2 regions of the Desulfitobacterium sp. PCE1 genome follow, and region 1 is predicted to be linked to the other one. Evidence: predicted binding sites of a transcription regulator. Region 1 holds the regulator's gene; the other holds the start of a gene.
What was found. Region 1 encodes Rex, which represses fermentation and respiration genes when NADH is low (regulators of the CRP and FNR family bind a similar motif). Its sites were predicted from a motif close to ATTGTTAANNNNTTAACAAT; they were not measured.
Positions count from the first base shown of each region.

Region 1 (7,795 bases):
CCCAAGCCCGAAGTGAGCACCAAGTCGCCAACATTGACATTATCATCACGACGTAAAAGCATCTGGAGATTTCCTTCCGCTTCTAAACGCGAAGTTCGTTTGTACGTCCCTTCAACAATCCCAAAAGTCGGCGAACCGGTACTTCCCCGAACCAAGGCACTGACTTGGCCTTCGCTATCTGTGATTAAAAGAACTTCTGAAGTAGTAGGGGTCACGGACACAATCTTTCCGACCAAACCTAAAGCAACGATTACCGGGTCATTCACCGATACACCGTCTTCAATTCCCCGATTAATTGTAATGGTTTGATACCAGGCATTAGGATTGCGATTAATAATACTGGCACCAATCTTTTGATACTTATCCACATTAGGACCCCTGAACATTTTCGAATCCAGTTCATTATAGCGAAGCCCTGCTAAAACCTGCTCTTTAAGCTTCAGATTATCTCCTGTAAGCTGTTCAACTCTGGTCTTTAGTTCCTCATTCTCTTTTTGAACTTCATCAAAATTCCAAAAAACTCGTGTGTTCTCCTTTAAGCTATTGCCCACTCTCAGGATAACACCCTCTACAGGGCTTAGAACTCGCTGCAACACCCCGCCTATGGGGTTAGGAAATTGGCTTCCTAGTCCAGTTAGCCGAATACTTACTAAGACGCCTAACACGAGGAAGAAAACGAGAACCATAATTCCCGTTCCAGTCACTCTTTTCCGCACCAAGACTTCCTCCCCGCTTCAAACTCTAGCTTTTTTGCAAAGCAGCAATCCTGCGGAAAATTTCCGCATTTTCCAATACTTTTCCTGTACCAAGGGCGACACAAGACAGGGGATCCTCAGCGAGATGCACCGGCATTCCCGTCTCATCAGCGATAAGCTTGTCCAGATTGCGGAGAAGGGATCCCCCTCCGGCCATGACAATACCTCGATCCATAATGTCAGCGGCTAACTCGGGAGGAGTTTTTTCCAAACAGGACTTTACCCCTTCGACAATGGCCACCACAGGTTCCTGCAGGGCCTCCTGGATTTCTTCAGCGGTAACTTCCACGGTTTTGGGCAGTCCTGTCAGCAAATCTCGTCCTCTGACTTGATAAGTCTTACCCTTCTCTGCTTGATAAGCATAGCCAATTTCCATCTTGATATCTTCGGCAGTCCGATACCCTACCATTAAATTATAGCGGCGCTTAATATGTGCGACAATAGAATCATCCATTTCGTCCCCAGCAACGCGGATAGAACGACTGGTAACGATGCCACCCAAAGAAATCACCGCAACTTCTGTTGTTCCCCCGCCGATATCCACAATCATATTGCCTGTGGGTTCACTTACGGGAAGACCCGCTCCGATAGCCGCTGCCATAGGCTCCTCCATAATAACCGGATCCTTCGCTCCCGCAGCCAACGCAGCTTCTTTGACAGCACGTTCTTCCACAGGAGTTACCCCTGAAGGCACACAAATTACAACCCTGGGACGAGCAAAAGGGGACTCAGTACCTAAGGCCCTCGTAATAAAATACTTCAGCATTTTCTGAGTAACATTAAAATCCGAGATAACGCCATCCTTTAAAGGCCGAATAGCTACAATATTGCCCGGTGTCCTGCCAATCATTTCTTTTGCTTTATCCCCCACAGCCAGCGGGGTCTTCTTTTCAATATCAATCGCAACTACAGAAGGCTCATTACAAACTATGCCTTTCCCTTTCATATGAACCAGCGTATTTGCGGTTCCCAAATCAATGCCTAAATCCTTACCAAAAAACATGGTTAATCCCCTTCCGTTATAACAATATCATGTACTGCCTTTGCATTTGTACCTGCCCGAAAGCAAAGTACCGTGGCCTTTGCGCCCGCTGGGCAAATACTATCTGCTATTCAAATAATACGAGGTGCATTCTATTCTTTCGGGGGCCTTCGGCCCATCCAAAATTTTCTTACCTCAATCCTAAGTTTCCTTTATAATATTCCTCGTTCTTTCAAGCTTATGTACCGATTGTCCCCGATAATTACATGATCAAGGACTTCGATGCCCAGGATCTGCCCCCCATCGGATAATCTACGGGTTACATCAATATCTTCACGACTGGGGGTTGGATCCCCACTGGGGTGATTATGCAAAAGAATAATCGCATTGGAATTACGCCGGATAGCCTCTTTAAAACACTCCCTAGGATGTACCAAAGAAGAGTTCAAAGAGCCCACAGAAATGGAGCTAATCCCCAGCACATGGTTCTTGGTCGATAGGCTCACTACTCGGAAATGCTCCCGATCCAGATAGCGCATTTCTTCCATGACCAGATAGGCTATGTCTTGAGGAGAATTGATAACAGGACGCACCATAGGATCAGAAGATACCGAACGCCGTCCTAATTCCAACGCCGCCTTAAGTTCAGCGGCTTTGGCAGTTCCCATACCACGATACCGGGTCAACTCATGAACTGTTAAGCGAGCTAATCCTGATAATCCTCCAGTCTCAGTTAAAAGACGTTCAGCAAAATCCAGGACATTCTCGCCCTTGACCCCTGTCCTCAGCAAAATTGCCAGAATCTCTCGATTAGAGAGGGCATCTGGTCCATATTGAAACAACCGTTCACGAGGTAGTAATTCCTCGGGAAGATCCTTCAACCGGCGATAATCCATCCTTCACCTCATGCAGGGCGATATCTCCAAGTCCCATCCCCCACACACTCAGCCGCTCTTTAACATACTCCATGGGTAATCCAATCACATTGCTTAAAGATCCTTGATAATTATCCACTAAACGGGCTCCCAAGCCTTGAATCCCATAAGATCCCGCCTTATCCATAGGCTCCCCCGTGGCAATATACTCCAGTATCTCCTCATGGGTCAGTGAACGAAAAGCAACTGCTGTGCGTACCGCACCACATTCTTGACGGCCTGCTCCATTGATCAATGCCACTCCAGTGTATACATCATGAGCCCGTCCGCTTAATGCTGTCAGCATATCTTCCGCCTCTTCTGCATCCTTGGGTTTGCCAAGAATCTGATGGTCTAGGACAACAATCGTATCGGCTCCAAGAATTATATCCTCCATACTTCCGCCACGATCCAGCCAATGATTCAACCCAGCCAGAGCTTTACGCAAAGCCAGCTCCTTTACCGCTGATTCAGGAGAAACACCTTGGGAAAGTACTTCTGAAACATCTGCTTCCACTCGCACAAAGGAAACCCCCCCTTCTTTCAGGAGCATTCCCCTGCGGGGAGAGGCTGAAGCCAGTACGAGCATTCTACCACTTCCTAGCTAGATAGTAACCACCCAATGCCCCTATAACCGTAGCAAAGGTGATATTCAGACGGAATCCAAATGAAAAGGTGATAAAAAAGAAGTCTAAATAGGTATGAGAAGGGAAATCGATGACGGCTGGGCGCAGAAAAGGTGCTAAGAAAGCTATTTTTTCGAACCCATAGCCTATTAATGTTCCAATGGCCGCCCCTGACAAAATAAGAAGTATGGTACGGCCTGCCCCCGAATTAGTTCGACCTGCCGGCATAGTTTGCCCCCTTTCACCCATAGAAATGTAGCCAGGGCACTGTTGCTCCTGGCTGATTTTTCGACACTTTTTAGTTTAGCATTTCGACTAATAATACGCAAGGGGACGGGCGGGCAAAAATATTAACTTAATATTAATAATTTACCATTAATGACCACGAGGAAGCATTCCTCTAAGTAACTCTGAGCCACTAATACCTGGTTCGGTCATTTCGTAAGGATTCAAAATAATATCCAGCTCCTCAGGGGTCAAAAGTCCTCTTTCAAGGACAATCTCTCTCACCGGGCGACCGGTCACGATGGCTTCCTTGGCGATCCGGGAGGCAACCTCGTATCCTACATGAGGATTGATTGCAGTGACTACACCCACACTGTTTTCAACCAGGTCACGGCAACGCTCCACATTGGCGGTTATCCCATCCACACAGCGCTCTTTAAAGACTTTGATAACATTTCGGAGTATATCCAGGGATTGGAGCAGATTGAAGACCACTACGGGCTCCATCACGTTGAGCTCCAGTTGTCCGGCACCACAGGCTAAAGCTATTGTAAAATCATTTCCTTGAACTTGGAAAGATACCTGATTGACCACCTCAGCCATAACGGGATTGACTTTTCCTGGCATAATGGAAGAACCCGGCTGCATGGCAGGAAGATTAATCTCTCCAAAACCTGTTCTAGGACCAGAAGCCATCAGCCGTAAGTCATTGGCAATCTTAGAGAGGTTGACCGCCAAGGTTTTAAGTGCACCGGATACCTCTAAAAATGCATCGGTGTTCTGTGTAGCATCCACTAGATTATCCGCTCGTAAAAGAGGCAATCCCGTAATCTTCTTCAGATTCTCGGAGACTCTCTCTATATAAACCGGATCAGCATTCAGCCCAGTACCCACGGCTGTTGCGCCCATATTGACAATGTGCAAGGACCTCGACGCTTCATCGATCCGGCGAATATCTCTCTTCAGCATTTGTGCATAGGCTGCAAATTCCTGTCCTAAGCGAATGGGAACCGCATCTTGAAGATGGGTTCTCCCCATCTTGATGACTCCGTCAAACTCCTTGGCCTTCTCTTGGAAAGCACCCTTTAACTCGTTTAAAGCATAAAGAAGATCATCGGCCACATTAAGGCAAGCAATACGGATGGCCGTAGGGAAAACATCATTGGTACTTTGAGCCATATTGACATGGACATTGGGATGAACCCGGGAATAATCCCCTTTTTGTCCTCCCAAAATCTCTATAGCCCGATTAGCGATCACTTCATTGGCATTCATATTGATGGAAGTCCCTGCTCCCCCCTGAATGACATCCACCACAAAATGATCATTAAAGACACCTTCTGCAACTTCCATCGAAGCTTTGATTACGGACTCGCCGACCACACGGTTCAAAGAACCGATGTCCATATTGGCCTGGGCAGCTGCAGCCTTAACCAGACCTAAGGCGCGTATTAATTCATGGTGAGCCCGATATCCCGTAATAGGGAAGTTCTCAATAGCTCTTAACGTTTGAATTCCATAATAAACATCTTCCGGTACTTCCATAATTCCAAGCAGGTCTTTTTCCTTACGTAACATAATATCTCCTCTTTTACGGATTGATTTATGAGAAACATAATCATCATGATAAGGAAAAAGTAAGACACTGCTGCCTTACTTTTCGCGAATCTACATTTTATATTCTCATCTATAAAGTTTCCTATGCACAAATATCCATAAGATTGGGACAATTCTTCTTAAGAGCGGCGGGTTCCCACATTAAATGTCAGCACTTCCAAATTCACAGCTAAGTCCACATTTCTAAGTTCAACTTCCGGTGGGACATTGAGTACCACAGGGGCAAAGTTAAGAATGGCTTGAACCCCGGCACTAATAAGCTTATCAGCGATTTCCTGGGCATAGGGAGACGGTACGGAAATGATGCCAATCTGAGTCTTATTAGCTTTAGCTACTTCCTCGAGTCTATCCACCGGCAACACTTCTACGCCATTGACCGTGGTCCCGATTTTTTGGGGATCATTATCAAAAATACTAGTGATAATAAATCCACGCTCACGGAAGCCTTTGTATGTAGTCAGCGCTAAACTTAAGTTACCCATACCAACCAGACATACACTCCAATCCTGGCTTAAGCCAAGGATTTTCAAAATATGGCGGTGCAAGTCCTTAACATTATAACCCACACCACGAGTTCCGAATTCACCAAAGTATGCTAAATCCTTTCGAACCTGAGCTGGACTAACTCCAACTCCCTCTGCAATATCACCAGAAGATATCGTAACGATTCCTTTACGATCCACATCTGTTAAATGACGCGAATAGACTGAAAGACGTATAATCGTTGCCTCTGGGATTTTAAGTGTTTTCAAGCTAATCCCCCGTTTCAATTTCCTTAAATTTTAAATGATAATAATAATTAGCGTAAGTACATTATATCACTAGGCTTTAATGTTAACAAATGGATTTTAATAAACTATTTAAAACAAAAAATATATTTATTTTTGAAGCATCTCTAAGGTATTAAGATACTCACCATAGAGGTTCAATGACATCATTTTTCGCAGGTCCACCGGTAAAGTTCTTTCGGCCTTAATCGATAATCTTGAAACCTCGTATAGATTAGTTAAAGCACGAGGTGTCAAAACCATAAGGTTCTCAAACTCTGAAAGCCTGCTTTCCCGGTCAGTATAAGGTGTCTTCAAAAAGGTATTGACTCCCTCAAGAACCTTGGCCGTCTGAATTGCTCCTGTACCACGAATACGAAAAGCACGTTCAGGGCTGGTAACTGATTTAGGAATAGAAACAACTCCACCCTCTTTCAACAATTCTTGAATAGGAAGCACTTCCTCCTTAGAGTAGGCAAAACCTACTCCGACAATAAATGGATCTCTCGAGATAATTTGGGCATCCCAGCCTAATTGCTGCAATTCCTCCTTTTCCCTGAGAGCATTGCTTTCGGAGTTAAATACCCCCGTTTGACATGTCCAAAACTCTATTGTGTCCAAAGTTAGAAAAAACTCGTTCTGATCCACAGGACTCGGGGAAGGTATGTCTGGACCCCTGGGTTGTGTGACTAACTTAACATAAGTATACCCAAAAAACCAGGTCATCCATACAATGACAGCACAACCAATTAGTCCTATTCCCTTATTAATCCAGGGATTATATTTATACATACTATCATCCTCCATAATAGCTGTCAACTTCTCCGCTTCACAAAAGCACCCGATTCAATAACATTTAACAAAAACTTCATATTCTTTCGGACAACCTAAGCTAGTATCACTTTATGTACAAAAAGCGCTTATCATGCCTATTAAAGAGACCTGCACTCAAAAATCAAAAACCGTCGTGCTATATAGATTAGCAATTTATTAATATTTTATTAACAATTAATAATAATTAATAATAAAAGGAACCTTACGGTCCCTTTAAAAATCTATAGAATAATAATATTTCTATAGCACTAATGTTATAAGTTTGTAGCACAAAAATGAGGTTATAGCCGCTGTAGGAATCGTTACCACCCAGGCAATGAGCATTTGCTGGGCTACTCCCCAACGCACGGCTGATATACGCTTAGCACTCCCTACGCCCATGATTGAGCCGGAAACAACATGAGTAGTCGACACAGGTAAATGCAAACCCGGAAAGGCTGTAGCAGTCCAGATAACAATAGAGGATGTCAAGTCTGCAGCAAATCCGTTGATAGGCTCCAGCTTAAAGATCTTTCCGCCCATGGTCCGAATAATCTTCCATCCCCCTGCAGCAGTACCTAAAGCCATCGCCAAAGCACAAGCAAATTTTACCCATAAAGCCGGATTAAGATTGGATGGATCTTGTAGACCTGACGCTATAAGGGCCATGGTAATAATACCCATGGACTTTTGAGCGTCATTGGAACCATGATTAAACGCCAGCAACCCGGCAGAAAGCACCTGCATCTTGCGAAACCCCTGGTTGACTTTAGAAGGTGCGACCTTACCAAAAATAAGATATAAAGTTTTCATAATAATAAAACCTAAAATAATACCAAAAATGGGGGAAATCAATAAGGCTGCAACTATCTTCATTATCCCTTGAACCTGCAGCACTCCGAAGCCTACTTTAGATACAGCGGCTCCAATCATTCCTCCGATAATAGCATGCGAGGAACTGCTGGGGATTCCAAAATACCAGGTGGCTAAGTTCCAAAATATCGCTCCTATGAGAGCTGCGATTACAATTTCCTGAGTAACAAATTCAGGATTTACAATATCTTTGGCAATGGTCTGAGCTACTCCTGTACTAACT
Region 1 is NZ_KB913023.1:3,655,259-3,663,053, forward strand. Features, by position in the region: gene mreC (rod shape-determining protein MreC) at 1-716, opposite strand, end outside; gene DESPCE1_RS0118220 (rod shape-determining protein) at 742-1,758, opposite strand; gene radC (DNA repair protein RadC) at 1,950-2,633, opposite strand; gene DESPCE1_RS0118230 (nucleoside triphosphate pyrophosphatase) at 2,584-3,240, opposite strand; gene DESPCE1_RS0118235 (DUF4321 domain-containing protein) at 3,242-3,505, opposite strand; gene aspA (aspartate ammonia-lyase) at 3,653-5,080, opposite strand; gene DESPCE1_RS0118245 (redox-sensing transcriptional repressor Rex) at 5,239-5,871, opposite strand; gene DESPCE1_RS0118250 (SPOR domain-containing protein) at 5,998-6,678, opposite strand; gene DESPCE1_RS0118255 (inorganic phosphate transporter) at 6,961-7,795, opposite strand, start outside.

Region 2 (7,795 bases), 1.4 Mb from region 1:
TCAGGTTGTGGATATCACCGTAAGCAGGAACTCACAGCTGCTTGAAGAGGAGTAAGGACCCTGGAAAAATGTCTCAGGGAAGGGGGTGAATATATTGCCTATTTCAACGAACCGTTTGATCAGGTTATCTTTCCTGACCAGCGGCGGCAAATCGGCAGGGATCACGCTCTCCAACCCTAAACAGGGCCTGACCCAAGAAGTGGTTCAGAATGTGACGGAGGATTTGTACGATCCTCTTGAGCCGTAACGGAACAAGCCGGGGAGAATGAGAAGAATTTCCGCTGCAGCAGCCGGCAGCGGGATTCTTCTTTCTCTAATTCAAATAATTAATCGGGGAAAAAGAGGATTTACCGATTGAATACAGAAAATTAGGAATAGTATACAATTTGCAGCGTTGCCCCTTTCTAAATATTATTAGAGTTCAATTCATAAAAATGATCTTACAGAAGGTAGTGAGGTGAGGTAAACATGAATGGCTTTATTTCAAGTGGTCTTTCTTTGCTGGATAGCCAGGAACTGATTCTCTCCTCTTTTTATCTTGATGAAGAGACTTTATTGGCTGATGCTCTGCAGATTATTTTAAATGAGGGCCGTACACATATACCGGTAGTAAGTAAAAAAAGGAAATTTATGGGCGTCTTAGGTACTGCCGATATTATTGAAAGTTTAACCCAGGGGAAGTTTGATCCTAAGGCGCCCATTGCCTCCTATATACGGCCGGCAGATTGGCTGCTTCCGGAAGAGAATAGCCTGCTTTTTAATCTCAATATCCTGATTACAGAAGGATGGCCCACAGCCTTTGTGGTCGATACCAAGGGAGAGTACCAAGGAGAATTCAAATTTTATGATAATCTGTTCCTTTTGTACCAACTGCTGAACGACTTGGATTTCTATATCAGCCAAACCATCGAAGCTGTTCATAATGCTGTTGTGGCTATTGATGCTCAAGGGCGTATCGTTTTCTTTAACCCATCTGCGGAAAAATTGCTGAGTTTTAATGCCGAGGAAGTACTGGGTAAACCCATTAAAAACTTTTTCCCGAACTCCTTAACCTATAAAGCGCTGGCAACGGGTGAAGAACTGCGGGGAATTCCTATGAGCTACGGCGAGCTTAACACCAAAGCAGACTTCCTGCCCATCATATTAGGGCACAAGGTTCTTGGCGCAGTGGCCGTGTTTAAAGATATTACTGAACTGGAAGAGGTGAGCCATCGTTTAAATTCCAATGAAAAGCTGATGGCAACACTGGAGGCTGTGGTTGAGAATTCTTATGAAGGCATGGTCGTCATCGATGATCAAGAGAATATTGTCTTAATGAACCAATTCTTTTTGGATGTCATAGGGGTTAAAGTACAGGATGTCATCGGCAAAAAGATTAATGATATCAGTCCTAATTCTAATCTCCCTCAGACCCTAAAATCAGGTAAAGCGCAATTCGGCGAGACCTGGCATCTTAAGGGGCGTGATTTTATCATCATGCGGGTCCCCATTGAACGGGAAGGTAAAGTCGTAGGGGCATTGGCCAAGACCCTCTTCAAAAATATGGAAATTGCCAAAATGTTTGCGAAAAAAGTCATGCGCCTGGAAGAGAATCTTGCTTACTATAAAGAGGAGTTAGGCAAGTTCCATTCCTCTCAATTCGTTTTTGATGATATTATCGGCGAAAGTCCCAGAATGAAAAAAGCTAAATCCTTAGCACATCGTGCCTCGCAAACAACCTCTACCATTCTGATCCTGGGTGAAAGCGGTACAGGGAAAGAAGTCTTTTCCCACGCTATTCATAAATCAAGTAATCGCAGTAATGGGCCTTATATAAAAGTGAATTGTGCAGCTTTGCCGGAAGACCTGCTGGAATCAGAACTTTTTGGTTATGAAGAAGGAGCGTTTACGGGGGCTCGGAAAGGCGGAAAGCCCGGTAAATTTGAACTTGCTGACAAAGGGACTATTTTTCTTGATGAAATCGGCGATATGTCTTTGGGTATGCAGGCCAAGCTGCTGCGGGTGCTGCAAGAACGTGAAGTTGAGCGTTTAGGTGGGACAGAACCCATAAAAGTCGATGTGCGGATTATTGCAGCTACGAACAGGGATCTGCACAAAATGGTGATGGAACATAAATTCCGCCTTGATCTCTATTACCGCCTTAACGTTCTTGCCATCGATCTGCCACCATTAAGAGAGCGTAAAGAGGATATTGGTTTTATTGCCAAAGGACTAATTGAAAAAATCAATAAGAGACTGGGTACGGATATTCAGGGCTTGAGACCGGAAAGTATTACTCATTTATGTGCTTATGATTGGCCGGGCAATATTCGTGAACTGGAGAATATCTTGGAACGGGCCATAGTAATTTGTGATGAAGCCTGGATTTTGCCGAAGCATTTGGCTTTGCCGGGAGTCATGGAAACAATGTCATTAGGTACGGAGCAGACCCTGGAGTATGCTTTACAAGCAGCAGAACGTGAAATTATTGATAAAACTCTCCGCCGCGTTCAAGGCAACAAGGTACAGGCTGCACGAATCTTGGGGATTCACCGCTCTGTTCTATATAAAAAGCTGGCTAAATATAATATTCAAGGATAATTCAACCAATGTCTTTGCGTGGAGTCACTGTTGCTGTTTTGAGACAGTGTCCTTTTTTGTGGACATAGGGATGTAAAAGGCTGGAATTCCAGCCTTTTTTAATTTCTTGTCAAAATAATGTCCGTTTTTTGAGACATATAAACTTTGAGTTCACATGTACAAATAGATGAAATATTTTAAAAATTTAGAAAATAAACCAATGAATTCAGGTCCTTCATGAACTTGAGATAAAAATCCAATTCACATTGGCACGTAATTTGCATTATAAACAGATAATTTATAAGATTCAGGTATTTCTAGGGATACCAAAATAGATACTCTGCAAGGAGGTCGCGTTCATTGAACTTTAACCTTACGGAAGATCAAATAATGATGAGAAAAATGGTAAGAGATTTCGTAGAGGAAGAGGTAATTCCCCAAGCAGCTTATACCGATGAAAGTCACGAGTTTCCTTTGACGTTAGTACATAAGATGGGCGAACTGGGACTTATGGGAATCCCTATACCGGAGGAATATGGAGGGGCCGGTTCAGACTTTATTTCTTACACCTTAGCCATTGAGGAACTCGCCCGGGGTTGTGCCTCCACTACCATAATCATGGCGGTTCATACAACCATTGGCACTTTTCCAATTTTTTATTTTGGTACGGAAGAACAAAAACAGAAGTATTTGCCGAAACTTGCCAGAGGAGAGATGCTTGGAGCCTTTGCACTCACGGAACCCAACTCAGGGTCCGATGCTTCGAGTTTAGTAACAACTGCAAAGCGCCGTGGTGATCATTATGTGATCAATGGCAGCAAACGCTTTATTTCCAATTCAGGCTATGCCGGGGTCTATACAGTGCTGGCTTCTACCGACCGTACGAAAGGTTCACGTGGAATTACAGCTTTTCTCGTAGATGCGGGTACCCCCGGTTTTATCATAGGGAAAAAGGAGAAGAAGATGGGGCTCCACGGCTCATCCACTTGTGAATTGATTTTTGAGGATATGGTTGTCCCTGTTGAAAACAGATTGGGGGAAGAAGGACAGGGGTTTAAAATCGCTATGGCATTACTTGACGATGGCAGAATAGGAATTGGAGCCCAGGCCGTAGGTATTGCTCAAGCTGCTTTTGATGCTGCCTTAGCCTATTCCCAAGAGAGGGTTCAATTTAAGCAAGAGATTATGAATTTCCAAGGGATTCAATTCATGCTTGCGGACATGGCTACTCAACTGGAAGCTGCTCGTTTATTGGTTTATCAAGCCGCAGCCAACCGGGTTCAGGGGTTGCCTTATAGTAAAGAGGCATCGATGGCCAAATTATTTGCCAGTGAAATGGCAGTAAAAGTAACCAATGATGCCATGCAGATATTCGGGGGATATGGTTACACCACAGATTATCCTATAGAACGCTATCTACGGGACGCCAAGATTACACAGATCTATGAAGGTACAAACCAAATTCAGCGGATTGTCATCGCCAAACATTTAAGAAATAAAATTTAAAAACATAAGGAGGAAAAATTCATGAAAACGATTATGGTCATCGGAGCTGGCCAAATGGGCTCCGGAATTGCCCAAGTGGCTGCTCAAGCAGGATACGCCGTGATACTCAATGATATCAAGGAAGAGTTTGTGGCCCGAGGTCTTAAAGGTATTGAAAAGAACTTGGACCGTAGTGTGGAAAAGGGCAAACTCTCTTCCGAAGAAAAGCTAAACATCCTCGGACGGCTTAAGGCCAGTGTTTCTCTTCAAGATGCGGCTCAGACCGATTTAGTCATAGAGGCAGCTGTCGAAAATATGGCTATTAAATCGGAAATTTTTCAAACCCTAGATAAACTTTGCCCAGAGCATACTATATTGGCTTCCAACACATCCTCATTGCCTATCACAGAAATCGGAGCTTGCACCAAGCGTCCGGACAAAGTGATTGGCATGCATTTTATGAATCCGGTCCCTGTGATGAAGCTTGTGGAAATCATTCGCGGACTGGCAACCAGTGATGAGGTCTATAGGGAGATTGAAAACCTGAGCGTTGCTATGGGGAAAACCCCCGTAGAAGTCAATGATGCCCCGGGCTTTGTAGCTAATCGTATTCTGATTCCGATGATTAACGAAGCGATTTGGACGCTTAACGAAGGGATTGCCAAACCGGAGGCTATCGACGATGTCATGAAGCTGGGAGCCAATCACCCCATGGGCCCTTTGGCACTGGCGGATCTTATCGGTTTGGATACTGTACTTGCTATTTGCGAAGTGCTTCATGAAGGGCTTGGAGATAAGTACCGACCTTGTCCCTTATTGAGAAAATATGTCAAGGCAGGTTGGTTGGGGAGAAAAACGGGAAGAGGTTTCTATGCCTATTAAAGGGTAGAGATATTTAGAAAAAATGAGGGGAGACGAAGAAGTATGATTTTTGATTTAAGCGAAGACCATGTCATGATGAGGAAAATGGTAAGGGATTTTGCTGAGAATGAGTGTGCAGCAGGCGCTGAAGAACGGGATGAAAAAGAAGAATTTCCTCGTGAGATATGGAACAAAATGGCGGAATTGGGTCTGGCGGGAATCACCTTTCCCGAGAAATACGGCGGTGTGGAGTCTGATTATTTGTCCTACGCCATAGCGATTGAGGAATTATCACGGGTAGACGCCTCAGTTGGAGTAACTGTGTCCGCTCATTCCAGTTTATGTGCTAATCCTATCTACCTCTTTGGTACGGAAGAACAAAAACAAAAATATCTTGTCCCATTGGCAAGTGGAGAGAAAATGGGGGCATTTGGCTTAACTGAACCCATGGCCGGTTCTGATGCCTCAGGAACCCGAACCACCGCAGTTAAGGATGGCGATGATTATATCATCAATGGCACCAAAATTTTTATCACCAACGCCTATGAAGCCGATACATATGTGGTTACTGCCCAGATGGATAAAAGCAAAGGGAATAAGGGAATCGCTGCTTTCATTCTAGAAAAAGGCATGCCGGGCTTTACTTTTGGCAAGAAAGAAAAAAAGATGGGGATCCGCTCCTCGGCCACTTATGAATTGGTCTTTGATAATGTTAGGGTCCCGGCGGAAAATCTCTTAGGCCAGGAAGGACAAGGGTTTAAAGTAGCCATGGTCACCTTGGACTTCGGCAGAATCGGCATTGCCTCCCAAGCCTTAGGCATTGCCCAAGGGGCTTATGAGCAAGCCAAAAAATATGCTAAAGAAAGAGAACAATTTGGCCAGCCCATCGCTCATTTCCAAGCCAATCAATTTAAATTAGCGGATATGGCCACTCAGATCGAGGCTGCCCGTTTATTGGTTTATCAAGCGGCTTACCTGGCTACCCAGCATAAGCCCGTCTCCAAAGCTTCGGCTATGGCTAAACTCCATGCTTCAGAGACAGCCATGTGGGTAACCACTCAAGCGGTCCAAATGCACGGTGGTTATGGATACACTCGTGAGTATCCTGTAGAGCGGATGATGCGGGATGCCAAGATCACTGAGATTTATGAGGGAACAAGTGAAGTACAACGTATTGTCATCGGCAGTCATGTCTTAAAAGAGTAGGAGGATACCCTATGAACATTGTGGTATGCGTTAAACAAACGATTGATACAGAAGCTAAAATTGCCTTGAACAAGGATGGAAAAATAGATGCAAATGGGGTCACTCTGGTTATCAATCCTTTGGATGAGTACGCCATCGAAGAAGCTCTCCGAATGAAGGAGAAATTTGGCGGTGAAGTAACCGTTATTACCCTTGGGGGAGATCAAGCCACAGCGACAATCCGCAGTGCCCTAGCCATGGGAGCCGATAAAGCGATTCACATTAATGACCCTGCCCTAGGGGAAGTGGATGAAGGAAGTGCCGCTGCCATACTTGCCAAAGCGGTGGAGACCATTCCCTACGACATCATTCTGGCAGGAGTCATGGATACAGATAATGGCTCAGCTCAGGTCGCCGTGCGCATGGCCGAGAAATTAGAGCTTCCTTCGATCAGTAGCGTCACCAAACTTGAGCTTAACGGCAGTCAAGCAACAGCCCTGCGGGTTATCGACGGAGGTCTGGCAACTCTTGAGGTGTCACTACCGGCTGTCATCACCGTAGTTCAAGGAATTAATGAGGTGCGTTATCCATCGGTAGCCGGAATTATGAAAGCGAAGAAAAAACCACTGACAACCCTTAAACTAAGTGACTTAGGACTTGATCCCTCTGATTTAGTGCTTCAGGCAAAAGTTACCCAATATACTCTGCCTAATCCAAGACAAGGGGGCAGAATCCTTCCTGGTGAATCGGCGGAAGCCACCCATGAATTAGCACGAATCCTTCGTGAAGAGGCTAAAGTACTCTAATCGGTAATGAACACAGTAAAGGAGTGAGTTATATGCCAAAGGGAATCTGGATATTTGTCGAACAAGCTGATGGGAAGGTTCGTAAAATATCCTTGGAAATATTAAGTCAAGGACGGAAAATCGCTGACCTTACAGGGGAACCACTGGTAGCGGTCATTGCAGGGGATGGGATCTCCAACTTGGCACAGGAAGCCGCCAGTTATGGAGCTGACCAGGTCTTCTTACTGGACTCCCCTCAATTGGCCCAGTATACCACCGGCGCCTATACTTCCGCTCTGGCAAAGCTTATTCTGGAAAAGGAGCCTCAAGCCTTCCTGTTAGGTCATACGGCAGTGGGAAAAGATTTAGCTCCTCGTCTTGCCCAACGTCTAGGGATCGGCCTTGCCTCAGACGTTATCGATATTGAAGTGGATCCGGAAAAATTCCTTCTCTACAAACGCCCTGTTTATACAGGCAGTGCCTATAGTTTTGTAGAGATCTTAAGTAGACCAAGTCTTGCTACGGTAAGGGCTAAATCTTTCCCAATATCAGAGCCGGACCTGGCAAGGCAAACCGAAGTCATCGAAGCAACGGTAAACATCGACCCGGCAGATCTTAAGGTCATTTTGAAAGATGTGGCTCTCATAGTTACCAGCCGACCAGCCCTAACTGAAGCAGATTTTGTTGTCTCCGGTGGTCGGGGCATGAAAGCGGAAGAAAACTTTGCTATTCTTGAAAAATTAGCCGATGTTGTCGGGGGAGCAGTAGGAGCTTCAAGAGCGGCAGTGGATTCAGGATGGATTGATAATCAATTTCAAGTAGGACAGACAGGGAGTATTGTAGCCCCCACCTTATATGTGGCCTGTGGTATTAGCGGAGCTATCCAGCACATAGCCGGCATGGGAGCGTCCAAGTACATT
Region 2 is NZ_KB913023.1:2,296,882-2,304,676, reverse strand. Features, by position in the region: gene DESPCE1_RS21355 (hypothetical protein) at 1-55, shown strand, start outside; gene DESPCE1_RS22550 (DUF2922 domain-containing protein) at 95-247, shown strand; gene DESPCE1_RS0111380 (sigma-54-dependent Fis family transcriptional regulator) at 469-2,580, shown strand; gene DESPCE1_RS0111375 (acyl-CoA dehydrogenase) at 2,920-4,065, shown strand; gene DESPCE1_RS0111370 (3-hydroxybutyryl-CoA dehydrogenase) at 4,087-4,926, shown strand; gene DESPCE1_RS0111365 (acyl-CoA dehydrogenase) at 4,969-6,111, shown strand; gene DESPCE1_RS0111360 (electron transfer flavoprotein subunit beta/FixA family protein) at 6,123-6,896, shown strand; gene DESPCE1_RS0111355 (electron transfer flavoprotein subunit alpha/FixB family protein) at 6,929-7,795, shown strand, end outside.
Region 2: a site for Rex is predicted at 2,675-2,694, ahead of DESPCE1_RS0111375 (acyl-CoA dehydrogenase). Genes of this name have one in related genera too.